DNA from 3 places in the Mesorhizobium sp. 8 genome. Region 1 is predicted to be linked to each of the others. Evidence: predicted binding sites of a transcription regulator. Region 1 holds the regulator's gene; each other region holds the start of a gene.

Region 1 (9,504 bases):
GCGAGACCGTGGACGAGATTTCAGGCGCCGTCGCCACCATGCGCGACAAGATGCTGCGCGTTACGGCGCCCGCCGGCGCGGTCGACATCGTCGGCACCGGCGGCGACGGCTCGCACAGTGTCAACATCTCCACCGCCTCGGCCTTCGTCGTCGCCGCCTGCGGCGTGCCGGTGGCCAAGCACGGCAACCGCGGCCTGTCCTCATTGACCGGAACCGCCGACGTGCTGACGGCGCTCGGTGTCAAATTGGATCAGCCTCCGGAAGAGATCGGCCGTTGCGTCGGCAAGGCAGGGATCGGCTTCATGTTCGCGCCGAACCATCATCCGGCCATGAAGCATGTCGGGCCGATCAGGGTTGAACTCGGCACCCGCACCATCTTCAATTTGCTCGGTCCCCTGACCAACCCGGCCGGTGTCGCCCGACAGCTTGTCGGCGTCTTCGCACCGGAATGGGTGGAGCCGGTGGCCGAGACCCTTAAGGCGCTTGGTTCCGATCATGTCTGGGTCGTCCATGGCGATGGCTACGACGAGATCACCACGACGGGCGAGACGCATGTCGCCGAACTGGCGAACGGCGAAATCCGCACCTTCACGCTGACGCCGGAGGAATTCGGCCTGTCGCGCCACACCAAGGACGAGTTGCGCGGCGGCGACGCGGCCTACAATGCAGAGGCCCTGCGCGGCGTGCTCTCGGGCAAGCCGGGCGCCTATCGCGACACCGTGCTAATGAATGCCGGCGCCGGCCTCGTCGTCGCCGGCAAGGCGGCGACACTGCAAGACGGCATCGCCGAGGCCGCCGCGGCTATCGACGCCGGCAAGGCGCATGCCGTGCTGGAAAAGCTGGTCAAGGTGTCGAACGAATAGGCCATGACCGACATCCTGAAAAAGATCGAAGCCTATAAGCTGGACGAGATCGCCGCCGCCAAAGCGCGCCTGCCGCTGGCCGAGGTCAAGGCGCGGGCGAAGGACGCCGACGCCCCACGCGGCTTTCGCGCGGCACTCGAGCGCAAGCGCGCGCAAGGCCGCTTCGCGCTGATCGCCGAAGTGAAGAAGGCGAGCCCGTCGAAAGGCCTGATCCGCGCCGACTTCGACCCGCCGGCGCTGGCCCGCGCCTACGAAGCCGGCGGCGGCGCCTGCCTGTCGGTGCTGACCGACGCGCCCTCCTTCCAGGGCGCGCCGGAATTTTTGGCCGCCGCTCGCGCGGCGACCGCCCTGCCCGCCTTGCGCAAGGATTTCCTGTTCGATCCCTATCAGGTCTACGAGGCGCGCGCCTGGGGCGCCGACGCCATCCTCATCATCATGGCCTGCGTCGACGACGCCATGGCGCGCGCGCTGGAGGATGCGGCGACCGAGCTTGGCATGGACGCGCTGATCGAGGTGCATGACGAGGCCGAGACCGAGCGGGCGCTGAAACTGTCGTCCCGCCTGATCGGCATCAACAACCGCAACCTGCGTACTTTCGAGACGACGCTGGAAACCTCCGAGCGGCTGGCGAAGCTGGTGCCGGCCGACCGGCTGCTTGTCGGCGAAAGCGGCATCTTCACCCATGCCGATTGCCGGAGGCTGGAGAAGGTGGGCATAGGCACCTTCCTCGTCGGTGAAAGCCTGATGCGGCAGCCCGACGTGACGGCGGCAACCCGCGCCTTGCTCGGCCTCGATGCCGCGATGGCGGCGCAGGCCTGACCATGAGCGGCGCTTCCGGCCTCACCCATATCGGCGCCCGGGGCGAGGCGCATATGGTCGACGTCGGCGCCAAGGCCGAGACTGAGCGCACGGCGGTCGCCGAAGGCTTCGTCTCGATGAAGCGCGAGACGCTGGCGACCATCGTGGCCGGCAACGCGAAAAAGGGCGACGTGCTGGGCACGGCGCGCATTGCCGGCATCATGGCCGCCAAGAAGACGCACGAACTGATCCCGCTCTGCCATCCGCTGCTTCTGACCAAGGTTTCGGTGGACATCGAACCGGTCGAGGCGCTGCCCGGCCTGAAGGTGACGGCGCTGGCGCGCGTCACCGGCAAGACGGGCGTCGAGATGGAGGCGCTGACCGCCGCGTCCGTCGCCTGCCTGACCATCTACGACATGGCCAAGGCGGTCGACCGCGCCATGACGATTTCCGGCATCAGGCTGGTCGAGAAGACCGGCGGCAAGTCCGGCAGCTACAAAGCTGACGAAGACGGGACAGCAGGCCGATGACGCTGGTGCCTGTCGCGGAAGCGCTGACCCGCCTGCTCGACGGCGTCGAGCCGCTGCCGGCAGAAAGCGTGGCCCTGCACGAAGCCCATGACCGCGTTCTGGCCGAGCCGGTCGTGGCCCTGCGCACGCAGCCGCCGTTCGACGCATCGGCCATGGACGGCTACGCCACCCGCGCCGCCGACGTCGCCACCGCCCCTGCCCGGCTGACGGTGATCGGCGCCGCCCCGGCCGGGCGCGCGTTCGACGGCACGGTCGGGCCGGGCCAGGCGGTGCGCGTCTTCACCGGCGCGCCGCTGCCGGCCGGCGCCGACACCATCGTCATTCAGGAAAACGTGCGCGCTCTCGGCGACGGCGCGATAGAGGTGCTGGAGCCCACCGCCGCCGAGCGCAACATCCGTCGTGCCGGGCTGGATTTCCGCGAAGGCGACCTGCTTCTGGAAAAAGGGCGCTTGCTCGATCCGGCGGCACTGTCGCTCGCCGCATCCGCCAACCACCCGCGTCTTGAGGTGGTGCGCCGCCCGCTGGTCGCCATCATCGCCACCGGCGACGAACTGGTGGCACCCGGAGACGCCCTCGGCCCCGACCAGATCATCTCCTCCAATGCCTATGGCGTCGCCGCCGCCGCCGCTTCGGTGGGCGCTACGGCGCTCGACCTCGGCATCGCCGCCGACCGCAAGGAGGCCATCGCGGCGCTGGTCCGACAAGCCGTCGCGGCGGGCGCCGACGTCATCGTCACGCTGGGCGGTGCTTCCGTCGGCGACCACGATCTCGTCCACGACGTGCTGACCGGCGAAGGCATGACGCTGGATTTCTGGAAGATCGCCATGCGCCCCGGCAAGCCGCTGATGTTCGGCCGCATGGGCGCCATCCGCTGCATCGGCCTGCCCGGCAATCCGGTCGCCAGCCTGGTGTGCTCGCAGCTTTTCGTAAAACCACTTCTGGCGAAGCTCGGCGGCCGTCCCTTCGCGCAAGATATCCGAATCGCCCACCTCGGCGCCGCGATGCGGGAGAACGACCGCCGCGAGGACTATGTCAGGGCGGTCGTGCGCGAGGACGACGGGCGTCTTGTTGCCACGCCCTTCGGCATCCAGGATTCCTCGATGCTGCGCAAGCTGGCCGACGCCAACGGCCTGATCGTGCGCGCGCCGCATGCGCCGGCCGCCGCCGAGGGTGACGCCTGCCCGGTGCTGATGCTGCGCTGAACAAATCGTCAAGGCATTCATGAAACTTTAAACGGTTGCGGAACACAACTGGAACAGATAGTGTTTGTTCCGGGTTTGTTTTCCGATTCTGTTTCGAGCGCCTGGGGGTCCGCCATGCTGACACGCAAGCAACACGAGCTTCTCCTGTTCATCCATGAAAGGCTGAAGGAGAGCGGCATCCCGCCGTCCTTCGACGAGATGAAGGAAGCGCTGGACCTTGCCTCCAAGTCCGGTATCCACCGGCTCATTACGGCGCTGGAGGAGCGCGGCTTCATCCGCCGGCTGCGGAATCGGGCGCGTGCGCTGGAAGTGCTGCGGCTGCCCGATTCCATCGCGCCGGGCCTCAACGCGGCGAGGAAGTTTTCGCCGGGCGTCATCCAGGGCGGCCTCGGGCAAGGCGGTCCGGGCGCCGGACGACCCGCCAGGGAAGCGCAGCGCCTGCATGCCGCCGGCAATGACGACGCCGGTTCGGCAGTGTCGATCCCCGTCATGGGCCGGATCGCGGCCGGCGTGCCGATCGCCGCGATCGAACACAGGACTCATTCCATCACCGTCCCCCCCGAGATGATTTCCGGCGGCGAGCACTACGCGCTCGAGGTGAAGGGCGATTCGATGATCGAGGCCGGCATTTTCGACGGCGACACCGTCATCATCAAGAACGCCAATACGGCGACGCCGGGCGAGATCGTCGTGGCCATCGTCGACGACGAGGAGGCGACGCTGAAGCGCTTCCGTCGCAAGGGCGCCTCGATCGCGCTGGAGGCCGCCAACCCGGCCTACGAAACCCGTATCTTCGGCCCTGACCGTGTTTCGGTGCGCGGCAAGCTGGTCGGCCTGATCCGGCGGTATTGAGGGAGCAGCGGCACCGACGCCGTCATCCCGGCCGTGAGCCTGTCCTCCGCCGCTGCTGTTTCTTGTTGCCGGTCTTGCGCTGATACGGCATCAGTCCCCTCGCCTCGCGCGAAAAGGCGCGTTGGGCATGCCATGGGCGATAGTTTTCCTCGACGGCGAAACCGACCTGCGGCGGCCGGTCGGCCGCGACCGGATCGAACGTAATGGCCGCGCTGCCGGAGCGCGCCAGGTCGCTGGCGGTGACGACCGCAACGGGTAGCTTCCGACAGGGATTTTTCGCGGTCGCGTCGGCGATGACGATCAGCGCCGCATAGGCGCAGGCCGGCCGCGCGTCGTCGGCGTTCTGCGCCCACACGACGATAGCGCCGGACGTGTGGCGGGCGACACAGAGCTTGCCCGCGCACAGGAACGGCGTTCCGGACGGCAGATCGAGCGCGGCGTCGGTGGTGACGAAGCGCATGTCCTTGCCTTTGAGCGCCTCGGGTTTCACCAGCGTCTCGGCGTCGAGCGCGCGCCGCCAGTTGTCTGAGGTGAATTCGTTCGGCCGCGCCCGGTTGATGGCGAGTTCGCCGCCGCCGATGGGCAGCGCCACCAGCCGCGCATCCTCGGAAACCAGCACGTCCGGTGTCCTGACTTGATGGATCGTCACCAGCCCGGCCAGCGCAAAGGGCAGCGCCGCCAGCCTGAGCCACGTCGTCGTCATGGTGGCGATCACCAGCGCAACGGTGACCAGCAAGACCGACTGGACAGACACCAGCCCGACGGCGTCGAGCGGCGAGCGCTCGGCGATCCAGCCGGAAATCGCGATCATCGCCGCCAGCCCCTTGCCCATGACGTAGAGAAACGGCCAGTCCGCTCCGAACGGCATGGCTAGCGCGGCAAACACGGCGAACGGCATCACCAGCACCGAGACGATCGGCATCACGGCCAGGTTGGCGAAAAGGCTGAGCGGCGACACGCGCTGGAAATGCCACATGGCATAGAGGGTCGTGGCACTGCCGGCGACGATGGACGTCACCGCCAGGGCGGCGGTCGCGGCCACCATCCGGTGCACGACGGCGCCCGGCCATGAACGGTTCGGCGGCGGCGTCCGGTCGCCGCGCGCTGCACGCCTGTCGCTCCAGCCGGCATAGGCGCCGACAAGGGCCGCGGTGGCGGCGAAAGACATCTGGAAGCTCGGCCCGACCACCTCGTGCGGCGACACGACGATGACGGCGATCGCCGAGATCGCGAGGTTGCGCATGGTGAGCGCCGCCCGGTCGAACAGCACAGCCGTCAGCATCACCGCCAGCATGATGAAGCTGCGCTCGGCGGCAACCACCACGCCTGAGATGAACAGATAGGCCGCAATGGCGAACAAGGCCGCGCCCGCCGCATATTTCTTCACCGGGCGGCGCGAGGAAAAATTCGGAAACAGCGCGAAGGCGCCGCGCAACAGGGCCATCACCGTGCCGGCCACCAGCGCCATGTGCAGGCCGGAAATCGAAATGATGTGGTAGATGCCGGTCTTGCGCATCGCCTCGTTGATGGATTCGGGGATGCCGGCGCGCACACCCACCATGAGCGCGGCGGCGATCTCGCCCTCCGGTCCGCCGATGGCGGCGCGGATGCGCTCGGCGATGGCATCGCGCGCGCGTTCCACCATCCCCGGCAGGTGCGCGGCGAGCGATGCCGGCACCGCTTTCTCCAGCTTCGGGTTGGTGAGGAAGAAACCGCTGGCGCCGATGCCGGCGAAATAGCTTTCGAAGGAAAAGTCGTAGCTGTCCGGCCGCACAGGTCCGGTCGGCGGCAACAGCCGGACGAAGCCGCTCACCGTATCGCCGGCCACCAGCCCGGCAGGCACGGCGCGCGCCGAAAGGCGCACGCGCGCCGGCTGGTAGCGCAGCGTCGGGCGCCGGGTGGAGAGGACATCGAGGGTGAGACGCATCCGCCCGCTGGCCATGGCGTCGATGGCGACGACGCGGCCCGTCAGCCGTGTCGACACCTCTGCGCCGAGCATCTGGGTCGAGGCGCGCCAGGTCTCGACCTTCGCGCACAACACCCCCAGCGCCACCAGCAGCGCGGCCGCCAGCGCCAGTTGCAGGCGGGGACGCGGGCGCGCCAGCAGCACCGCCACGACAAGGGCAACGGCGCAGGCGATCGGCTGGACAAAGCCGGGCTCGGCGGCGAGCGAGAAGTAAAAGATCGCGCCGCCGGAGAGGAACACCGGCACCAGCAGGAAGGCAACGCCACGATCGAGTTCCGTCGCGGCCGCTGCCGCCAAACCGGCAACCGCGCCACGCGGCGAGGGAATGCGCGCCAACCGGCGAGCCTGTCGCCGGATGGACGGCAAGCGGACAGATGGCATCCGCCATGGCGAAACCGGGAGCTCTCCCGCCCCCTGATCGCCAACCGCAGGCCGATCTGCCGTGGCTTCGTCACCAACTATAGAGCGCCACAGTGCGGCATCCGGTTTCACCGGATTGTCGGATCGGCCGGGAAAAGCTGATTCCAAAGCAGGATCGCCGCCGGCTGACAGGTGCGCAGCCGGCGATGCAAACAGCGCCCGTTCATTGACGCCGTCCGTTTCGCCTCTCCCGCGCTCCGTTCCCCGGTCCCGCCCGGCCATCGGCCCTGCCCCTTGCGCCGTGGACCTCCTATGCTACATGAACGCGCGGCGCGGGAAAGTCCGGCGCCGCATCCGCACAAAGCCCGAGCTTTCTCCATGTCCGACACGGTCGTCACCCGCTTCGCCCCCTCGCCCACCGGCTTCCTGCACATAGGCGGCGCGCGCACGGCGCTGTTCAACTGGCTCTATGCCCGCCACACCGGCGGCAAGATGCTTTTGCGCATCGAGGACACCGACCGCGAGCGCTCGACCGAGGCGGCGACCGCCGCCATCCTCGATGGCCTGAGCTGGCTCGGCCTGACATGGGACGGCGACGCCGTTTCCCAGTTCCAGCGCGCCGCGCGTCACCGCGAGGTCGCCGAGGAGCTGGTCCGCGCCGGCAAGGCCTACTACGCCTACGAGACGCCGGAGGAATTGACGGCGATGCGCGAGGCGGCGCGGGCACAGGGCCTGCCGCCCCGCTACAACGGCCAGTGGCGCGACCGCGACCCGGCAGACGCACCGAAGGGCGTGCCGGGTGCGGTACGCATCAAGGCGCCGCGCGAGGGCGAGACCGTGGTGCACGACCTCGTGCAGGGCGAGGTGCGCTTCCCCAACAAGGACCTCGACGATCTCATCATCCTGCGCTCGGACGGCGTGCCGACCTACATGCACGCCGTCGTGGTGGATGACCACGACATGGGCGTCACCCACATCATCCGCGGCGACGACCATCTCACCAACGCCGCGCGCCAGACCGCCATCTACGAGGCGATGGGCTGGGCGGTGCCGAAGATGGCGCATATCCCGCTCATCCACGGCGCCGATGGCGCCAAGCTCTCCAAGCGCCACGGGGCACTCGGCGTCGAGGCCTATCGCGCCATGGGCTACCTGCCGGAAGCGCTGCTCAACTACCTCGCCCGGCTTGGCTGGAGCCATGGCGACGACGAGGTGATGTCGATCGCCGACATGATTTCCTGGTTCAACATCGTCGATGTCAACAAGGGCGCGGCGCGCTTCGACTTCGCCAAGCTGGAGGCGCTGAACGGCGTCCACATGCGTGCCATGGACGACGCGGCGCTGACGAAGATCCTGATTAAGACGCTGCCGCACCTGCCCTACGGCGAGGCGCTGGCGGACAGGCTGGACGACAAGACCAGGGCACAGCTCCTCCAGGCCATGCCCGGCCTCAAGGAGCGTGCCAAGACGCTGGTGGAACTGGCCGACAGCGCCTGGTTCATCGTCGCCGACCGGCCGCTCACGCTGGACGAGAAGGCCGCCGCGATCCTCGATGCCGATGCCAGGGGCATCCTGAAGGCCGTCCTGCCCGGCTTGCAGGCGCTTGGCGACTGGAGCGCGGCGAATGCCGAGCAGGCGGTGCGCGTCTATGCCGAACAGGCGGGACTCAAGCTCGGCAAGGTGGCGCAGCCGCTGCGGGCCGCTCTCACCGGCCGTTCGACCTCGCCGGGCGTCTTCGACGTGCTGGCGGTGCTGGGACGCGACGAAAGTCTTGCCCGCATTTCCGATCAAATCGATTGATGCCGAACTGGCACAAGAAGTTTAACATTGAAAGGAGCGTTTTGCGGTGCAACATTAGGCGGGGACCCAGATAAGGGCCAGCCATCCAGATGCGATTGCGCTGCACGCTTTTCCGATCATTCGGCGGGTTGCTGCGATGCGGAATTCGCCTTGCCGCCCGGTGAGGAAACGATAAGGAGTTTGTGATGCCCGAAGCTGCGACGAAACTGGAATTCGACGGCAAGAACCAGCCGTCGTCCGCCAAGCTCGAATTCGACGGCAAGACGCATGAGCTGAGCGTGCGAAGCGGCACCGTCGGTCCCGACGTCATCGATATCGGCAAGCTTTACGCCACCACCGGCGCCTTCACCTACGATCCGGGCTTCACCTCCACGGCGAGCTGCGAATCGGCCATCACCTATATCGACGGCGACGCCGGCATCCTCTTGCACCGCGGCTATCCCATCGACCAGCTCGCCGAGCACGGCGATTTCCTCGAGGTCTGCTACCTGCTGCTCTACGGCGAACTGCCGACCAAGGCGCAGAAGGACGATTTCGACTATCGCGTCACGCGCCACACCATGGTGCACGAGCAGATGTCGAAGTTCTTCTCCGGCTTCCGCCGCGACGCGCACCCGATGGCGGTGATGTGCGGCGTCGTCGGCGCGCTGTCGGCTTTCTACCACGACTCGACCGACATCTCCGATCCGTACCAGCGCATGGTCGCCTCCATGCGCCTGATCGCCAAGATGCCGACGATCGCGGCGATGGCCTACAAGTACCACATCGGCCAGCCCTTCGTTTACCCGAAGAACGACCTCTCCTTCGCCGCCAACTTCCTGCATATGTGCTTTGCCGTGCCGTGCGAGGAATACAAGGTCAATCCGGTGCTGGCGCGCGCCATGGAGCGCATCTTCATCCTGCACGCCGACCACGAGCAGAACGCCTCGACCTCGACGGTGCGGCTCGCCGGCTCGTCGGGCGCCAACCCCTTCGCCTGCATCGCCGCCGGCATCGCCTGCCTGTGGGGTCCGGCGCATGGCGGCGCCAACGAGGCGGCGCTGAACATGCTGGCCGAGATCGGCCATGTCGACCACATCCCCGAATTCATCGCCCGCGCCAAGGACAAGAACGACCCGTTCCGCCTGATGGGC
Region 2 (9,504 bases), 1.1 Mb from region 1:
GTTCTGTTGCGCGCTGGTCAACGCCCAGCCCATGGGCTTTTATGCTGTCGCCCAGATCATCCGCGATGCGCGCGCCCACGGGGTTGAGATCCGGCCGGTCTGCGTCAACGGCTCGCATTGGGATTGCACCCTCGAACCGACTGAAGGTGAGGACCGCTTTGCGGTCCGATTGGGCATGCGGCTGGTCAAGGGTCTCGCCAACCGCGATGCCGCGACGATCGTCGCGGCACGCGAGGACCGGCCCTATGCCTCAATTGATGACCTCTGGCGCCGCGCCGGCGTGCCGGCCGCCGCCCTGACGCGACTGGCCGAAGCCGATGCCTTTCAGCCGGCATTGGGGCTGGCCAGGCGCGAGGCGCTGTGGGCCATCCGTCCGCTGCGCGACGAACCCCTGCCGTTGTTTGCAGCAGCGGCGGCTCGCGAGGCCGAGCCCTTGCCTGAAGCCTTTGAGCCCGCCGTCACGCTGCGCCCGATGACTGACGGCCGCGAGGTGGTCGAAGACTATGGCCATCTCGGCCTGTCACTTCGCGCCCACCCCGTGTCCTTCCTGCGCGCCGATCTGACGCACCGGCGCATCGTCTCCTGCGCCGAGACGATGGCTTCGCGCAACGGACGCTGGCTTGAATGCGCCGGCGTCGTACTCGTCCGCCAGCGGCCCGGCAGCGCCAAGGGCGTTCTCTTTGCCACCATCGAGGACGAAACCGGCACCGCCAATGTCGTGGTGTGGTCGAAAACCTTCGAGAAATACCGCCGGGTCATCTTGTCTTCAGCCATGCTAGGCGTACGCGGTCGCGTCCAACGCGAAGGCGAGGTGGTGCATCTGGTCGCCCATCAGCTGACCGACCTGACGTCCCTGCTCGCCTCGATCGGCCATCGCGGCGACCCGTTCCCCTTGCCGCATGGACGCGGCGACGAACTGCATCGCGGCGGCCCGCGGCCCGATCCGCGTGACGAAGCAAAGGTCCCCGCCGCGCGCAACGTCGTCGACCCCTATCTCCATCTTGACGAGATCCGGATGCGGGCCCGGAATTTTCACTGAGCCGGATCTTCCCGCCTTCGCTTGCGCAGCTCGGTCTCCAGGAATTCCCAAAGCCACGTTTCGATCGCTTCGATCGCATTGTCCGGTTTCGAATCCCGCAACTTTTCCGCCTGCTCAACGAATCCGGAGAACATGCCGCGTATCTCATCGGGAGATGCGGCAAGCCGCTTGAGCATCCTCACCGAATTATGGGCGTAGCCGAGAAACTGAGCATTTCGCTCCTTGATCTCCGCCAGCATCGCCTGAGTAATGCGTTCGCTCGGGGCGACGAACGCGCCATCCTCCCAGTCGACATAAAGCGAGGCATTCTTCGCGTGGTTCGATGTCTCGTGAAACTCGACCTGGCGCCTCTTGAACGCCTCTATGGCACCCTGCAGATCACCACGCAGCTTCGCGGCTTTTTCTGCCTCCGACCCTTCGAGCATGTAGGCATTGGACTTGTTCTTGGATGCATGCCGGGCAAATGCAGCAAGCACCTTCTTCTGGTCGACTTCCAATCCCATCACCAGGCTCATTCCCCAAGCACCGAGCGTATCGACCTTGGCGCATTCCTCCAACGAGATCTGGTGCAGGGACAGGGCCCTTGCCACCCCGCCCGCCTTGCCGAGGAGCTCCGCCTCGAAGAATAGATGCTCCGCGTTGTCGAACGTCTTCTCGGCCCCACGGACGATCACTTCGAGGGAAGCCTGATCCGAATTCGCCTCATCGTCGCTCACGCTGCTCTCCCGTCTCATGGCCCTCAGTAGCGCTGTTTCATGTAGTCCGGGATCACGAACCGCTGCACATAGGGCTGTGACCGCGAGCGGTTCATGGCATCCCAATACATGGCGACCGCCACCGGCTCGGTAATCGCTGACGGCACGTGATAGCTGTACCTGGGAAACTCCGCAGTCGACGTCGCGGGGACATGGTACGACCGCCTGAATTCGGGCTGGAGATAGTCGTAGATCGCCCAGCGGATGTTGTTCAGGAACTCGCCGATCTGGCTCGAATGGTAGACGAAAATGTCTTCGTGAAACCATTCGAAGAAGGTTTCGACGGCGAGATAAGCCTGTTGCTCGCTTACCGGATGACCGGCTTGCTCGAGCAGTCGGCGCAGATGCCCCACATTCGTCGCGAGCCGCGCCAGATTGTGCTTGGCCATGTCGCCGCACATCTTGAGGTAGCGGTAGCGCGTGATGCGCACATCCGCGACGACATCGATTGCGTGCAGGTTGACGCCTGTGGCGATGAACTCCCCTTCCAGCCAGGTCGCGAATGCTTCCACCGCTGCAGACAGACCATCTCCGTCGGCACCAAGCTTCGGATCGGTGCAGACTTGCCGCAAGTGAAACAGGAATGTCAGGTCGGACGGGCGCGCGTTGCTCGGCGCTCGCTTGAGGCCCAACGGTATCGGCTCGCCCTTGAAGGCACGAATCTCGGAGAGGAAATCACCGAGCAGGATAACGAAGAGCCGCGCGCATCCACTGGTCTGGAACATGAGGTTTGACGGATCGGGCCGATCGGTCTTCATGAACATCGCCCAATTGACCATGCCGTCGATCATCTCCCAGGCCGAATTGAGGATGATCGCCTCACGTTCCGTATCGTTCATCGTCGTCCTGGCCTATTCTCGCGAACATTTACTTCCCTCTCGGCCGCAACCACCCGCCGAAATCAGGCACTCTACATGACCAGCGACTGGACACCGATATTCGTACAACCATTCGACGATCTGCCGGACCCGCGAAACCTTGTCGCCGCGGTCGTCGGAGCGCAGCGTGGCATAGGTGGTGAATAGGATGCCTTCCGGCAGCGTGATCGGCTTGCCGTCACCACATCCTGCAGGATACGCCGGCCGGGCTCATGGAACAGAACGTCGTTCGTCACCACGGTCGGCACGCGCATCTTTGTGCCGAGCGTCGAGAGATCATACAGCCGCATCTGATCGTTGGGCCGACGCCGCAAGGTCAGCGCCAGATAGGCGCGATCCCCGAAGGCGTCGCGCAACCGGCGCAGCCGCATCGCGCATTCCTCATCGGCCGCGTCCGGCACCAGCACCGCGATCAGCCCCTCGCCATAAGCGGCGAGGTCGGGCCATTCGAGGTGGCACTTGGCCTTGCCGGCACGTCCCTTGCCGAGGGAGAGCAAGCGGCAGAGCTGCGCATAGGCGGCGCGGTCGGTCGGATAGACCAGCACCGATGTGCCGTCGGCGAGGTCGAGGCGGCAGCCGACGACCAGCCGGATGCCGGTTGCCTTGGCTGCCTCGCGCGCCCGCACAATGCCCGCCAGCGAGTTGCGGTCGACAACGGCAAGCGCTTCGATGCCGATCATGGCGGCTTGTGCGAATAGCTCGTCGCAGGAGCTGGCACCGCGCAGGAAGGAGAAGTGCGAGGTTACCTGGAGCTCAGCGTAGCGGGGCGCGTTCATCCGAAAATTCCATGGATGAACCAGCGCTGGCTGCCGGTCGTTGGATCCTCTCCGTCGCCGGCACGAAAGAGCCAGTAGCGTTCGCCGGTCTCGTCTTCGACGCGGTAGTAGTCGCGCACCGCGGCGAGTTCGGCATCGCGTTTCCACCATTCGCCAAACACCCGCTCTGGCCCGTCCGCTCGCTTCACGCGCCGGCGCACGCCGCGCCAGGTGAAGGAGACTGGGGGATGGTCAGGAAGCAGGGCAATGGTCTCAACCGGTTCGGGATGAAGGAAGAGGCGCGCAGGGCGTGGCCAAGCATCGGGCCAGCTCGTACCGCTGTCGGACGCAAGCGCCGGAACGCGGCAGACCGAGCGCTCGGGCACATCGCTCATCACCGGCGCGGCGCGATAAAGCGCGCGTTCGCCGACACGGTTGGCGAGAGTGTCGATCAGATCGGAGATGTCTGGTTCGACCTCCTCGACCAGGGAGGTCACGATCTGGCGCGCGTCGAGTCGCTCGGCGATGGTGGCGCACAGCGTCATTGCCTCAATGCCGAAGCCCGGATCGATGGTCTCGATCCTGTCGCAGAGCAGCCGGGTGAGACGCTTCACGTCGCGCACCGGCTTGGCCATGCCGACGCGGACGGCCTGCGCGCGACTGTCGACACGCTGGCAGATGAGGTCGAGCCGGCGCGCGCCCTGGCCTTTCTGTTCAAGCGCGGCACAGAGCGCCTCGACCAGCTTGCCGATATACCTGCCGATCGTCTCGGCCGCCGAAATTGGTTCGGCGAAGAGCCGCCGCACCTCTGTCAGTTCCGCGGGCCGGATCGGCTCGATCGGATCGACCGAGCGGCCAAGGGCTGCATCGAGGCGACGGCCGAGTTCGGGGCCGAAGCGCAGCGCCAACGGTGCACGGGGTTGGACCGCGACGTCGCCGACCCGATCGAAGCCGAGCAGGCGCAGTTCAGCCGGTATGCCGCGTGGCAGGCGCAACGCCTCGATCGGCAAATTGGTGATGACGTTGGCGCCATGACCGCGCGGTGCCACCGCCGTGGGTTGGGCAACAAAGCGCGCGAGCGCATGAGCAGCTCCCCAGGTGTCCGCGATGGCGACGCGCGCCGCGACGCCGGACATGGCCAGGCGGCCCACCAGGCCGTCGAGCATGGCGAGCTCGCCACCATGGAGATGCTCGGCGCCTGTCGTGTCGATGACGATCCCATCGGGGGGATCGGCGGCAACGATTGGCGCGATGCGTTGCAGGATCCAGAGCGCCAGACGATCCAGCGCCGCGGCCTCGCCTACGGGGTCGGCATCGCGGACGGCAAGGCCTGCCACCAAAGCCTGCGCCTTGGCCGCAGGCATGCCGACGCGCACGCCGAGCGCGGTGGCCGCCGCATCGGCTGCCGTCACGATCCGCCGGCTTCCGTCTCGGCCAACCACGATCAGCGGTGCCTCAGCGGGCGGCGCTTTGTCGCCGGTCATGCGCCGTAGCCGGTCGGTGGACCAGTTCGGCAGGAACAGCGAGACGACCCTTCTCATCACAAGCTTCCAGTTCGAAATCTGCGGATTCGCCGGCGCGGGCCCGGATCAACTCGACGAGCCAGCGCGCCCGTCCGACGCCGGGGACCGGCAGGGACGTGGACGGCAGTACCGAAACCCGCCAGCGGGTTGCGGCAGCGGTAGGCAGGCCGAAATCCGTAGCGTGGGCCTGCCGGCGCCAGCGGCGTAGCGCGAGGCCGATGGTCCCGGTGCCCTCAGCGGCGAGCATCAGGCGGCGCGAGGCCTTCATCGACAGGTGCGCAACCTCACCGACGACAGCGCCGAGCGCCCCATGGCGAAGACCCTCCTCCATACAGGCGAGAACGCTGGCTTGGTCGCCAGCCTCGAGATATATCACACGGTCGGGTGGCAGGCCGGCCTGGGCGACCGCAGGAGCGAAAATGTCGGCCTGGGTGATGCACCACAGCACGCGCCCTTTGGTGCGGGCGGCAATGCCTGCGGCAAACAGGGCCGCTGCGGCGCCATCGACCACGCCGTGGCCTCCGCCCGCAATCTCATGCAGCGCGCCCCGCGCAAGGCCCTGTCCGGGCAGGCGTGAATCGACCTCGGCCAGCCCGAAGGGCAGCACCGATTGCACGCGGCGGCGATGGCCTTCGATCTTTTCGATCTGCGCGCGCAAAGCGTCGATGGCGGGCTGAGGCCGCACGATATTGATCGACCTCCATGTAAGGGCCTTGCAATCATGTTCTCTATTTGTTCTAACGATGACATCGAAGAGTCAAGCTCGATTCCGTCGCGCCAGGGGAAGAGTGATCGCTCCGGCCCACCAGCGGTTTGCGTCGCGAGGACAGTGTCGTCGCCGGCCCGCAGCACCTGGAACGGTTGACAACGTCGAGATAGCGCCCGCACGGCGTCTTGATTTCGGTAGTTCTTGGCAGGCGTTGGTGATCGACGATGGGCTTTGCGCGGGTGGATTTCGCGATCCAGAATTCTGTATTTCTGTCTTTCTGGATAGAACGATTTCTGGCTTTCGGGATTGCAAGAAAGGCAGAAATCTGTATCCTTGCCTCGCGTCGCGCGACCGGGGGTGGTCGTCGCCGCGCCAAAGGGGGCGGCTTTGGCCAGCAGACGGACCGAAGGCAGCAGCGAAAGCAGTACGCTGGAGAGCGAAAAGGAATCGCTCAACTTCAAGGTCAGCCCCCAGTTCAAGAAGGAGTTCAAAGGCTTCGCCGTGTCCGAGGGGATCAGCATGACCGATCTCCTCAAGGAAGGTTTCGCCCTCACGAAGAAGAAGCGGCAGAAATGACCGCGCGTGCCCAGGCGGGCAGAATTCTCCACGCGCTTGCGTGGCGCAGGTGGCGCCCATGACGCTGGACGAGACAAACCGTCCCGGTTCCGAAGCCGAGTGGCTGTTCGCTATAGCGGAGGGTCGCGCCTTTCCGGGCGTCGACGGACTGGTCGCGGTGGACGGCTATAACCCCCTTGGCCGCGCGCCAGAGGAAGTTGCGGTCATGGAGAAAGCACGCGACTACGGAGCGCGTGCCGTATTCTTCGAGGCTGGCCGGCACGGGCGCGCCCCTGTCGCCCAAGCCCTCGTGTTCGACGCCAGCACGGCGGTGGACGATGAGGAGTTTGCAAAACTCCACAAGCGGCTGTGGAGTTGGGGCGGTGTGCCTCTCGTCTATCGCGCCGCGCCGGGGTGCATCCAGTTGTTCCGCTGTGCGCACGAACCGGATTTCGTCGGTCCGGACAATGTGCCGGTCTGCAGGCCAATCCGAAGCCTGTCGGTCGCTGCCGAGATCGCCGCTCAGGACATTTGGTGGAACGCGGCCCGCATCCGCAACGGCACGATCTGGGACGACCCGACCGCATGTGACCTCATGCTCTCGGCACAAAAATCGGCGCACCGAACGCTCGTTGAGGAGGTCCGGGCGCTGGCCAAGCAACTCACCGAGAGTGGCTTGCTTGAGGCGCGGCTGCGCCGTCGCCTGCTCATTCTCGCGCTGCTCATAGCCTATCTCGAAGAGCGCTCGGTCCTCCTGCCCAAGGATTTCGCGCGTGCGCGCAAAGGCGCGACCCGTTTCTTCGAAGTGCTGGGCGATGGCGCCGCACTTGTGAAATTGCTCGAGACCCTGGAGGGGCGTTTCAACGGTCACGTGTTCCGACTGACCAAGCAAGAGCGGGCCGCGTTGCTCGCGAGCAGCGAGCTTGCGAGCTATGCACGGCTTGTCGAGGGACGCGAGGATGCGACCGGTCAACTGAGTCTGTGGCGGCTCTATTCGTTCCGTGACCTGCCGGTGGAGCTGATCAGCAATATCTACCAGCTTTTCGTCAAGGACGCGGCGAGTTCCATTTACACGCCGCCGGCGCTCGTTCGGTTGATGCTCGAGGAGACTTTGAGCTGGGAGCGCCTCGATACGCTGATGGCCGGTGAGGGTGTTATTCTCGATCCGGCGTGTGGATCGGGCGTCTTCCTGGTGGAAGCCTACAAGCGGCTTGTGCTGCATTGGCGACTTCACAATGGTTGGGCTCGTCCAGGTATCGACGACCTGCGTCCTCTCCTGCAGCGGGTGCATGGCGTCGACCTTGAGGAAGGAGCCATCGAACTCGCAGCATTCAGCCTGTGTCTCAGCTTGTGTGACGCGCTTCAGCCGGAAGAGATCCGTGCCAGTGTGAAGCTCTTCCCACCGCTGGCGAACGAGACATTGCACTGGAGCTGCTTCTTCGAAGCCAAGGAGAAGGGGCTCATCAAGGTCCCCGTCGCGGTGCTCGTGGGCAATCCCCCGTTCGAGTCGACGCTGACGACGGAGGGGGCCAAGCGGAGCTACGCCCGCTATACCAAGACCTACGGCCTGCTGGCCGACATGCAGCTCGCATACCTCTTCCTGCATGAGGCGATGGAGCTGCTCACGCCCAATGGCATCGTGGCGTTGGTCGAGCCGGCCGGCTTTCTCTACAACCAGAACGTCGCCCCATTCCGGGGTGGCATTTTCACGCGCTGGAATGTGCGCGAGATCCTGGACTTCGTCTCGGTTCACCGCCACGACCGCGCCGCCGAGCGCCGCGGTCGCCTGACTCTGCCTCGCTCCGCCCAACAGCCTGCGCAAGGCCGGCCCGTAGGCTTCCTCCATGCCGCTGCGGACCATGTGGACAGCAAAGAGGAGCAGCATGGCTGCTCCAGCCAGATGAAGAAGGATGAGGGAAAAGTGCATGGCTCACGTCCCTGGCAGCAAGCGGACAGGGTTGTGGGCAGGGCTGCTATATAGTCAATTCTTTAGTTTCTATGGAATCATAGGTTAAGCCTATAGATCGGCTCCTCAGGGAGTGAGCACGGTCTGCATGAACGCCTCGATCTTCGGCGAGTGCCGCCGCTCCTGCAGGCAGGCCAGCCGATACTCCGTGTGAATCTCGGCGTCTTCTATATGGATCGTGGTCAGGCGCGGATGGGCGACGAACTCGAAATCCGCCACCACGCCGATGCCGAGGCCGCGCTCGACCGCCTTCCAGACACCTTCGCGGCTGCCGATTTCGAGCAGCGGCTTGATCTCGATACCTGCCTTTCCGGCGGCGCGCTCGAAGGCACGACGCGTGGTCGAACCGGTTTCGCGCAGGATAAGCGATTGTCCCTCAAGCTCGGCGATGCCGACGCTCTCGCGTCCGTACCAGGGGTGCTCGGCGTTAACGAACACGACGACCTCGTGCGTGCTGAACGGCACCGAGTAGACGCGCGGATCGTCGACGACATGCGCCAGGATGGCAACGTCGGAGTCCAGGTCGAGGATGCGCTGCAGGGTCTGGTCGGAATTGCCGAGCAGCATGTTGACCTTGATCGACGGATACTTCGCCAGGAAGCGCGCCACCATCTCGGTCGCGTGGAACGGACCGACCGCAGCGAGGCGCAACTGACCGGTCGTCAGTCGGCCGCTGCTCAGCATCAGTTCCTCGGCTTCCTCGTTGAGGCTCATGATGCGCCGGCTGATGTCGAACAGTGCAGCGCCCGTTTCCGTCAGCTCGACGCGGCGGCCGCGCCGTACCAACAACTCCACGCCGTAACGCTCCTCCAGTTCCTTGACCTGGGTGGTCACGGTCGGCTGGCTGATGTGAAGCGCTTGGGCGGCGGCCGTGAATCCGCGGTGCTCGGCGACCGCGTGAAACGAGCGAAGATGGGTAAATACTATAGCCACAGCCTATGATAAGCGACGAAGATTTGTATTAGTCAATGGATTTGGGGTTTGCCAGACTTCCCTTCAGACAACGAATTCAGACAGGAAGCCTGCCGTGTGGTCCTATCGCAATCCCGTTGACGTCCGCTTCGGCCGCGGCAGTTTTTCCCTCCTGGGCGATCTCCTGAAAGGCCGCAGCTACGCGCTCGTCACCTACCCGGACACCTATTTCCGCTCGCTGTCGGCCGAACTGGAAGCCAAGGCCGGCAAGCCGCTCCTGGTGATCGACGACATTGCGCCCAATCCCGACATCGCGCTGCTCGAGGTCCAGACGGCCCGCTTCGCGAACCTCTCCAGGACGCCGGACGTCGTCGTGGCGCTGGGCGGCGGCTCGGTCATCGACTCGGCCAAG
Region 3 (9,504 bases), 840 kb from region 1:
TCTTATCATCCAGCACAACCACGTTCTTGCCGGCATATTTCTTGGCGATCCATGGGCCGATGAAGGCGCCCTGCTGGTCGTCACGCGTGTAGAGGCGCATGATCGTCTTCCAGCCCTTGGCGGCTGCGTCGTCGGTCATGACCGGGTTGGACGAGGCCGGGCTCATCATCAGCGCGCCGCCCTCTGCATAGACGGCCGAAGCCGGAATGCTTGAGCCGGAGCAGGCATGACCGTCGATGAACATGACGCCGTTCGCGAGGATGCGGTTGGCGATCGATACCGCCTGCTTGGGATCGCACTGGTCGTCCTCGATCTCAAGTTTGATCTGCTTGCCCATGACGCCGCCCTTGGCGTTGATGGCATCGGCCGCGGCCTGCGCGCCCTGCTTGAACTGGTCGCCGATGGTGGCGAGCTGACCGGTCATCGGGCCGGCAACGGCAAAGGTGATGTCGTCGGCATAGGCCGCCGAGCTGGACAGCGCCGCAGCCAGCAGCGCCGCGCCCAGATATTTCTTTCCAATCATAGTCCAAACCTCCCCAAAGCGCGCGAAGCCCCCTTGGCCCGCGTCGGCGTTGTGGCCGCAAGATTCCATCGCCGGAAGCGGATGTCCAGATGGTTTGGCGGTTTACGGTCAGAACCTGCGCCAACATGGTGAAAATGAAAGGAGAAAGCCGCGCCGGCCTTATCTGGCCGGTCGCGGCTTTCCCCTGACGAACACTCCCGGCGCCCCCGCGATCCGGTGTCATCCGCCTTCCCTGTCACGGTGCCGGCGCCGCCATGCAAGTGGCGCCGAAGAAATCAATGCATGGTCATCCATTCGCGCGCTTCGCGCAGCGCCCGGGCGATCTCGGTCTTGGTCATCGTCGCCGACAGTTCGGAGCGCAGTTCGGCGGCGTGTGCCGAGCCCTTGATCGCGGCGATGTTGAACCACTTGTGGGCGGCGACGACATCGGTCTCGCAGTCGCGACCGGTCGCATACATCATGCCCAGTTCGAACAGAATGTCGGCCTGCGCGGTCGTGCCCATGGCGCCGAAGCCGGCTTCAGACATTTCGAAACGTGCCATTTCCAGTCCCCTTTTCCGATCCCTGTCTGCTCCCGAGAGCCGTCTTCATTGTCCCCTGGAGACGTGCCCTTGCGATGCTTCCGAGAATGGCGGCGAGCCTTGAATTGCGCGTTAAATGGCGTGCTTAATTTGGAGAAAACAAAGCTAAAACAAGAGGTAAACGTGACAAATCGTTAAGGATGGCAAGCCGTGGCTTTGCTGGGTTTCGTCTCGATTTCGATGAAAATGCGAACAACGGGAGGCAAGACTTCGCTAACCACGCAAAAGCATCGCCCCAATCGCCGCATCCAGAAAAGCTCGTACCCGACGTCCATGACAACCCCGAAAAATGTTGCGAACTTCCGCAGCGGCACCGGCTTTCGCTCGGCCGGCTCCCGGAATAGCTTACGTTTGCGTAAGCGGTAGACAGGCCGGTGGCCGCAGCAAGGGAGGTCTTCGATGTTTCGCAAGGCAGGCATGGCTCTCGCAGCCATATTGATCGTGACGGGTTCGGCGCTGGCCGACCCGATCGAAGGCAACTGGAAGACGCAATCGGGCGAAACGGCGTCGATCGCGGGCGGCGGCTCGTTCTCAATCACGCTCAAGACCGGCAAATACGCCGGCAAGACGATCGGCTCGCTCAAGGCCGCCGGCGACAACAAATATGCCGGCTCCATCACCGACCCGGCCACGGACAAGACCTACAGCGGCAAGGCGACGATCTCCGGGGCGACGATGAAGATGAGCGGCTGCGTGCTTGGCGGCCTCATCTGCAAGAGCCAGACGTGGCATAAACTCTGAAGCGAGCAGGTAAGTTTCCCGATAATCGGGCGGGGCGAGAGCCTCGCCCGTTTCCTTTTGGCTGCCCGCACGACCGGCAGCGGCAGTCTGCGTAGCGGCTGCATCCGCTTTCGCCATGTTTAATCAATTTGAACGGCACATGAACGGCCACCTCAGAGGCGGTTCAGGCCGATCCTGGCATTGTTGTGTCCATACCAAGGAGACAACCGATGCTCGCCCGCCGCTTTACCATCGTCTGCCTGCTGATGACGCTGTTCGGCATGTTCTTCGCCATCCTGGTCGCCGAGGCCGGACGGCCGCAGCGCAACTGGGGCGAAGCCAGCGCGCGAAATTGCGGCGTGGACTGCCTCGGCCAGCTGCCGTCCCGCAATGGCCGGTGAATTCGAGGCGGAAGGAACGGCGATCATGAACAAGTCGATCACAAGCATTTCCCGCCTGCTGACGCGGACCACCGTCATCCTTTTGTGCCTGGCGGCGCCCGTGCTGGCGGTGCCCGTCGTCAAGTCCGGCCCCAGCCATACCATCGAGGCGCCGACGATGAAGAAAAGCGGCGCCGGCCTCGTCCTTCTGGTCAGCCTGCAGCGCGGTTGAGCAGGCTGGGCATATCCGGAAGGAACACAGTGTCACGCCTCTCCCCAGCGCCCCGCCGGCCCTATATAATGGGCCATGGAAAAGCGAATCTATCCTCAAGCCATCGAATCGATCGTCACGCCGGAGCCCTACGGCCGGCATAGCTTCGACGACGCCAAAGAGGCGGTCGCGGCACTCCAGATGCTCTACGATCGCAATACGCGTTTCCTGCGCGACTCTTTCGCGAAACTGGCCGCTGACGGCGACATAACGAAGCGCTATCGGGCCTTCTATCCCGAAGTCGGGGTAACGACGACATCCTTCACGCTGGTGGATTCACGCCAGGCTTACGGCCACATGCCGACGCCGGGGCATTTCTCCACCACCGTCACGCGGCCCGACCTGTTCGAGAGCTATCTGGTCGAGCAGCTCAGGCTGATCATGCGCAACCACGGCGTCCCGGTGACGGTGTCGGAATCGGAAACGCCGATCCCGCTGCATTTCGCCTTCCTCGAAAACACGCATGTCGATGGCACCGCGGCCGAGCGCATCAAACGGCCGATCCGCGACCTGTTCGACGTGCCGGACCTCGACGGCACCGACGACCAGATCGCCAATGGCACGTTCGAAGTGGGGCTGGGTGAATCGCGGCCGCTGGCGCCGTTTACCGCGCAGCGCATCGACTATTCGCTGCATCGGCTGACCCACTACACGGCGACCAGCCCGCAGCACTTCCAGAACTTCGTCCTGTTCACCAACTACCAGTTCTACATCGACGAATTCTGCGCCCGCGCCCGCGCGCAGATGGCCAATGGCGGCGAGGGCTATGCCGAATTCGTCGAGCCCGGCAATCTGGTGACGCGCGCCGGGGAAAGCCAGCCTTCGGCGGGCATCGCCCCGCTGCGCCTGCCGCAGATGCCGGCCTATCACCTGAAGAAGGCCAACCATGGCGGCATCACCATGGTCAATATCGGCGTCGGCCCCTCCAACGCCAAGACGATCACCGACCATATCGCCGTGCTCAGGCCGCATGCCTGGGTGATGCTCGGCCACTGCGCGGGCCTGCGCAACACGCAGGCGCTGGGCGACTACGTGCTGGCGCATGCCTATGTGCGCGAGGATCACGTTCTGGACGACGACCTTCCGATCTGGGTGCCGATCCCGCCGCTGGCAGAGATTCAGGTCGCCTTGCAGGAGGCGGTGCAGGAAGTCACCGGGCTTTCCGGCTACGACCTGAAACGCATCATGCGCACCGGTACGGTCGCCACCATCGACAACCGCAACTGGGAACTGCGCGACCAGCGCGGGCCTGTGCAGCGGCTGTCGCAGTCGCGGGCGATCGCGCTGGACATGGAATCGGCCACCATCGCAGCCAACGGCTTCCGCTTCCGCGTCCCCTACGGCACGCTTTTGTGCGTCTCCGACAAACCGCTGCATGGTGAGTTGAAGCTGCCTGGCATGGCGACCGAGTTCTACAAGCGACAGGTGGCGCAGCACCTCACCATCGGCATCCGGGCGATGGAGAAGCTGGCGGAAATGCCGATGGAACGGCTGCATTCGCGCAAGCTCAGAAGCTTTTCGGAAACGGCCTTTCAGTAACGGCGGACCTCAACCGCCATTGACCAGCCCCAGGATGAGGCGGTGCATGTTGCCGCGGTCGCGGAATTCCTCGCGGTCGAAGTCGCGGCCCTGCTGGCGCTGCGTGTCGGAAGCGGCCTTGAGACGCTTGGTCAGTTCCTGCCTGATGACCTTGCAGTTCGGATCGTTCTCGACGGTGAAGCCGACGGAAAAGCCTTCAATCGTTCTGACCATCGCCTTGATGGTGTCGCCGTGCACCTTTTCATGGGCCAGAACGCCGGCAGCGAACGTATCCCAGTGCCGGCGAACGGCATCTGGCAAGCGGCCAGCTGGCTTCGGCACCGTGTAGGTGATGGTGAGCCACGGCTTGGCCGCGGCCAGAACGCAGGCGCTGCCGCGATTTTCGTATTTGCGCGACCATTTGAGGTCGAAAGTCGTGTGGGCGATGGCACGGCTGCCGCCAGCCGTCGGGCCGTTCTCCCCGATGGAGACATAGAGTTCCTCGCCGGTTCTTCCGGTTATCGGATAGGTGGCGACTTTCTCGGCGATCTGTCCGTCGGCCGATACCGGCGAGGAGACCATCGACAGAAATACAAGGAAGGACAGGAGACGGGCAAGCGGCATGATCGGTCTTCCGTTGACGCTTCTCATTGCCTCATCGAGCCTTCGAGCGCCAGAGTAGCGGCATTGCGACGAACGCACTCCGCCGCTCCCGTCCATTGTCCTTTGCCGGATTCATACGATACCGGACTGATCCGTCCGGCTGCAAAATGCCGGTTTTCCCTTGCCGCATTTATGCGACGCCCGGCGGTTCCGTCCGGCTGCAAAATGCTCTATCGCCTACCATCAATGAGCCGTATTTTTCAGGTCGATCCGGCATTATGAAAACCGCGTCGAAGCCGCATCTCATTGTTCTGGCCGCCTACGCCGCCATGCTGGCGTTGGCGCTGATGGTTCTAGCCGGCTATTTCGGCGCTTATTCTTCCTTCCTCGACGCGTTCAGCCATTTCCGCGTGCATTTCGCCGCGGCGGCGGCACTGCTGGCTCTGGTGCTTCTGGCGACGCGCTTCCGGCTGACGGCAGGCTCTGTGCTGATCTTCGCCGTCGCTTGCCTCGCCACCCTTCCCGCCAGCGTGTTCGGTCTGGCGGCTCCCGTACAGGCCGGCTCGATAGCCGCGGCGAACGGCCAGCCGATCTACCGGCTGTTGCAGATGAACCTGCGCTTCAACAATCCAGCCCCTGAAAAGGTGCTGTCGCTGATCGGCTCCGTGCAGCCCGATATCATCACCTTCGAGGAAACCTCGCAGATGTGGGAGGACAAGCTGTCGCTGGTCGCCCATGCCTATCCCTATGGCATCCGTTGCGGCGGCGAGTACGGGACGACGATCCTGTCGCGGCGGCCCTTCGTGGAGGGAAGCGAACCGGGCTGCTACGAGTCCGGCACATTGGCCACGGCGAGGGTGGATCTGGGCGGCACCACGGTCGACGTCGCCGCGGTGCATCTCGGCTGGCCTTGGCCCATCCGCCAGATGCGGCAGATCGACAGGATCTCCGCGCCATTGGCTGCTTTTGGCGACGATGCCATCATGGCTGGCGACTGCAATGCCGCCGCCTGGAGCTCGGCGGTGCACCGGCTGGCCGGCAAGGGCGGATTCACGATCATGCCGTCCGTCGGCGCAACCTGGCTCTGGCGGCGGCTGCCGGATGCTCTGCGCTATTTCGGCCTGCCGATCGACCAGGTCTTCTCCAAAGGCGGCGTCACCATCCATTCGGCGAAGAAGCTGGCGCCGGCCGGCTCCGACCATCTGCCGATCCTGGTTGAATTCAGCGTGCGCCCGAGAAAGCCGCAGGACGAGAACCAGACCGCCACGGTGTCGGCCGAGCCGGAGCGCACCGCCCGGCTTGGTGGTAACGGCTGAAACGTCAGCGCTCCCGCACGAAAGCGGCGACCAGCCGCTCGACCGGCCCGCCGTCGCCATGCTCGCGCTTGTCGAAGGCCACCTGCCGTGCCTCGTAAGTGCGATAGACCGCATCGATGCGCCGTTTCGCCTCGCGACGCGTGCGCTGGCAGGCTAGATCGTCGTCAAAGGCAATACCGCGCGTCGCTTTCGAGGCGGCCGACACCATGGCACGCGCTATGCGCCCATGCGTGTGTTCATGCTTGCGCACCCCGGCGAAGAAGCGCTTCCAGCGGGCGGCGAGCGACGCTGGCATGGGTGACGTTACGCGCGGGAACATATAGGCGAGGTTCAACGTGCCGTCGGCGGCGGTCAGCCGACACATCTTGCCGGTCGACCTGACCTCGAACCGCCAGTCCACCGTGTATGTGGTCTGGGCGATGGCGCGTGTCATGAAGCCTTGCCTGGGCCCGTTGCGATCCATAGCGTCGACGAGAGCCTGCCCGGTACCGCCGACGATCGGATAGGTCTGCGTGCGCGTCACGACCTTGACGCCGGCATGGACCGGAGCGGTCAGGCAAGCGCCGACCACGGCGGCAAGCATCGTCCTAACGGCGATCGAGCGCATGGCCTGTTTCCGCAGCATCGATCAAACAGACCATGAGGGGCACAAGGATTCAACGCCCGGCAACGTCGCATATCCCTTTCCGTCGCCGCCTCGCGGCGGAGCAGACTCACATGCCCTGATAGACAGGTCCCTCGCCGCCCTGCGGCGGCACCCAGTTGATGTTCTGGTTCGGATCCTTGATGTCGCAGGTCTTGCAGTGGACGCAATTCTGCGCGTTGATGACGAAACGCACGTCCTTGGCCGTTGGATCGGCGGCGGCGTTGCCGTCCTTGTCCACCCACTCATAGACCCCTGCCGGGCAGTAGCGCGTCGACGGCCCGGCATAGATGTCGTGCTCCGAGCGTTTCTGCAGATCCATGTCCTTGACCAGGAGGTGAACCGGCTCGTTCTCCTCGTGGTTGGTGCCCGACAAGAACACCGAGGAGAGCCTGTCGAAGGTCAGAACGCCGTCCGGCTTGGGATAGTCTATCTTCCTGTGCTGGGCCGCCGGCTCCAGCGAGGTCGCGTCGGTCTTGCCGTGCTTCAGCGTGCCGAAGGGCGAGAAGCCGAACAGCGTGTTCATCCACATGTCCAGACCGCCGAGGCCTATGCCGGCGATGGTACCGAAGCGCGACCACAGCGGCTTGACGTTGCGCACCTTCTTCAGGTCCTTGCCAATGGCGGTGTCGCGCCAGGCGTCCTCGTAGGACGAAAGCTCGTCGTTGGCGCGGCCGGCGGCTATCGCCTCGGCGACATGCTCGGCCGCCAGCATCCCCGACAGCACCGCGTTGTGCGAGCCCTTGATGCGCGGCACGTTGACCAGACCCGCAGCACAGCCCACCAGCACGCCGCCGGGGAAGGACAGCTTCGGCACCGATTGCCAGCCGCCCTCGGTGATGGCGCGCGCGCCGTAGCCGATGCGCTTGGCGCCGGCAAAGGTCGGCGCGATGGCCGGATGCGTCTTGAAGCGCTGGAATTCCTCGAAAGGCGACAGATACGGGTTCTTGTAGTTCAGGTGAACGACGAAGCCGACCGCCACCTGGTTGTCTTCCAGGTGATAAAGGAAGGAGCCGCCGCCGGTCTTCATATCGAGCGGCCAGCCGAAGGAATGCTGCACCAGCCCCGGCCTATGGTTTTCAGGCTTGACCTGCCAAAGCTCCTTCAGGCCGATGCCAAACTTGCCCGGCTCGCGGCCTTCCGAAAGGCCATACCTGGCGATGAGTTGCTTGGCCAGCGAGCCCCGCGCGCCCTCGCCGATCAGCACATACTTGCCCATCAGCGCCATGCCGGGCGCAAAGTTCGGACCGTGCGTGCCATCCTTCTCAACGCCCATGTCGCCGGTGATAACGCCGGTCACCGCGCCCTCGTCGTTATAGACGAGTTGTGCGGCTGCGAAGCCCGGATAGATTTCGACGCCGAGCGCCTCGGCCTTCGTCGCCAGCCATTTGCAGACGTTGCCGAGCGAGACGATGTAATTGCCGTGATTGTTCATCAGCGGCGGCATCATGAAATTGGGCAGGCGGAAGGAGCCGGCCGGGCCGAGCACGAGGAAATGATCGGCGCTCACCGGCGTCTTGAAGGGATGGTCCCCCTCCTCACGCCAGCCGGGCAACAGCCGGTCGATGCCGATCGGATCGACCACCGCGCCGGACAGGATATGCGCGCCGACCTCGCCGCCCTTTTCCAGCACGACGACGGACAGATCGGGATTGACCTGTTTCAGACGGATCGCCGCCGCAAGGCCCGCAGGACCCGCGCCGACGATCACAACGTCGAATTCCATGCTCTCGCGTTCGATGTCGTCGCTCATCTCGTCCCTCCGCACTGGCTCAGCCGCATCGGCATCTGCTGGTTCCTGCGCTCCATAGCGCAGGAATGCTTGCGGGAAAACCGAGGCAAGCGCAACAAGCCCTGTTCCAGACCCGCACCAATCGTCGCGCCAGCCAAGATAATTTTACATTTACGTAAACGCCAATGCTGATCGAGAATCCAAGGCGCTTCCCGCCACCGCCCGGATCGGTCATAGTCGGATCATGAGCACCCAGCAGGCGGGTTCGTCCGAAGGCAGGCTCTTACCGTATCGGCCTCGCCCGGTGTGCCGCGCGATGTATGCCGTCTTGCCCCTGCTTCTGTCCACGGTTGCCCATGCCGACCAGCAGAAAGTGTGGGCGGCCGGCGCCTACTCCTTCTCCGATGAAGAGGGTGGCTTCCGCATCACCGGCGCTTCGGGCAAGGGTACGCACGACGATCCGCTGGTCATCACCGAAGAACTGGAATCGGCGACGCCGGTGACGCTCACCATCCGCACCACGAAGCCGATCAAGGCCTTCGATCCCAGCGGAGACTTCGCCAACGGCATCATGTACATGCGCATCGTCGCGCTCAACAACAGCGGCCAACCCTGGGTGGAGTTCGAGTTCGAGCTCCAGGAGACGCTCGGCCAGCCGAGCGTCTTCGGCGACGGCCTGTCCTTCGACCAGCGCAACAAAAGCCCCGACAACATTGTCTCGGATCGCTACACCCACTTCGACCGCAATTTCGAACCCTATGACAAGCTGCTGTTCAAGGACGGCAAGGTCGACCCGTTGAAAACCGTGCAGTTCGAGTTCCTGATGACGGACTACACGCCGCGCTGGACGTTCTATCTGGTGCAGGACCCGCGCATCCCCTCGAGTTAAGAGTCCTTTGAAAACCTCTTGAGGTCGGGCTGCAAACGCAGCCCGACGGTTTTTTCAAAGCAGCTCCGCGCTTGCAAATCGATGGCCGGGGAACGATTGTGCGGCATGACTGCCGCATCCCCCGACCACCGAGCCGATCTGCGCGATATCCTCGCCTTCTATGCCGAGGCAGGCGTCGACGAGGCGCTCGCGGAAGAACCGGTCGACTGCTTCGCGGCGGTCGCATCGCGACCGGCACAGATGCCTGAGCCGTCGGTAAGAGCAGAATCCGGCCTGCCCACAACAAGGCCACCGGCGCGTGCCCGGACTGAAAATCCACCCCGACCCG

What was found. Region 1 encodes LexA, which represses DNA repair genes until DNA is damaged. Its sites were predicted from a motif close to TGTTCNNNNTGTGTTCNG; they were not measured.
Positions count from the first base shown of each region.
Region 2: a site for LexA is predicted at 5,673-5,690, ahead of FGU64_RS21670 (damage-inducible protein). Genes of this name have one in related genera too.
Region 3: a site for LexA is predicted at 1,200-1,217, ahead of FGU64_RS23135 (sel1 repeat family protein). Genes of this name have one in related genera too.

Region 1 is NZ_CP040914.1:824,733-834,236, forward strand. Features, by position in the region: gene trpD (anthranilate phosphoribosyltransferase) at 1-863, shown strand, start outside; gene trpC (indole-3-glycerol phosphate synthase TrpC) at 867-1,682, shown strand; gene moaC (cyclic pyranopterin monophosphate synthase MoaC) at 1,685-2,191, shown strand; gene glp (gephyrin-like molybdotransferase Glp) at 2,188-3,393, shown strand; gene lexA (transcriptional repressor LexA) at 3,508-4,245, shown strand; gene FGU64_RS03845 (ComEC/Rec2 family competence protein) at 4,268-6,853, opposite strand; gene gltX (glutamate--tRNA ligase) at 6,950-8,371, shown strand; gene gltA (citrate synthase) at 8,557-9,504, shown strand, end outside.
Region 2 is NZ_CP040914.1:4,486,494-4,495,997, forward strand. Features, by position in the region: partial or broken gene FGU64_RS21640 (error-prone DNA polymerase) at 1-1,039, shown strand, start outside; gene FGU64_RS21645 (AbiV family abortive infection protein) at 1,033-1,755, opposite strand; gene FGU64_RS21650 (hypothetical protein) at 1,779-2,633, opposite strand; partial or broken gene FGU64_RS21660 (PHP domain-containing protein) at 2,846-3,448, opposite strand; gene FGU64_RS21665 (DUF6504 family protein) at 3,445-4,968, opposite strand; gene FGU64_RS21670 (damage-inducible protein) at 4,883-5,635, opposite strand; gene FGU64_RS21675 (hypothetical protein) at 5,993-6,235, shown strand; partial or broken gene FGU64_RS23665 (DNA methyltransferase) at 7,311-7,838, shown strand; gene FGU64_RS21685 (LysR substrate-binding domain-containing protein) at 8,247-9,113, opposite strand; gene psrA (iron-containing alcohol dehydrogenase PsrA) at 9,208-9,504, shown strand, end outside.
Region 3 is NZ_CP040914.1:4,798,496-4,807,999, reverse strand. Features, by position in the region: gene FGU64_RS23140 (branched-chain amino acid ABC transporter substrate-binding protein) at 1-523, opposite strand, end outside; gene FGU64_RS23135 (sel1 repeat family protein) at 799-1,065, opposite strand; gene FGU64_RS23130 (DUF2147 domain-containing protein) at 1,504-1,845, shown strand; gene FGU64_RS23400 (hypothetical protein) at 2,055-2,225, shown strand; gene FGU64_RS23125 (hypothetical protein) at 2,251-2,436, shown strand; gene FGU64_RS23120 (AMP nucleosidase) at 2,617-4,014, shown strand; gene FGU64_RS23115 (DUF922 domain-containing protein) at 4,024-4,575, opposite strand; gene FGU64_RS23110 (endonuclease/exonuclease/phosphatase family protein) at 4,875-5,912, shown strand; gene FGU64_RS23105 (DUF922 domain-containing protein) at 5,917-6,519, opposite strand; gene FGU64_RS23100 (electron transfer flavoprotein-ubiquinone oxidoreductase) at 6,626-8,308, opposite strand; gene FGU64_RS23095 (hypothetical protein) at 8,604-9,176, shown strand; gene FGU64_RS23090 (uracil-DNA glycosylase) at 9,282-9,504, shown strand, end outside.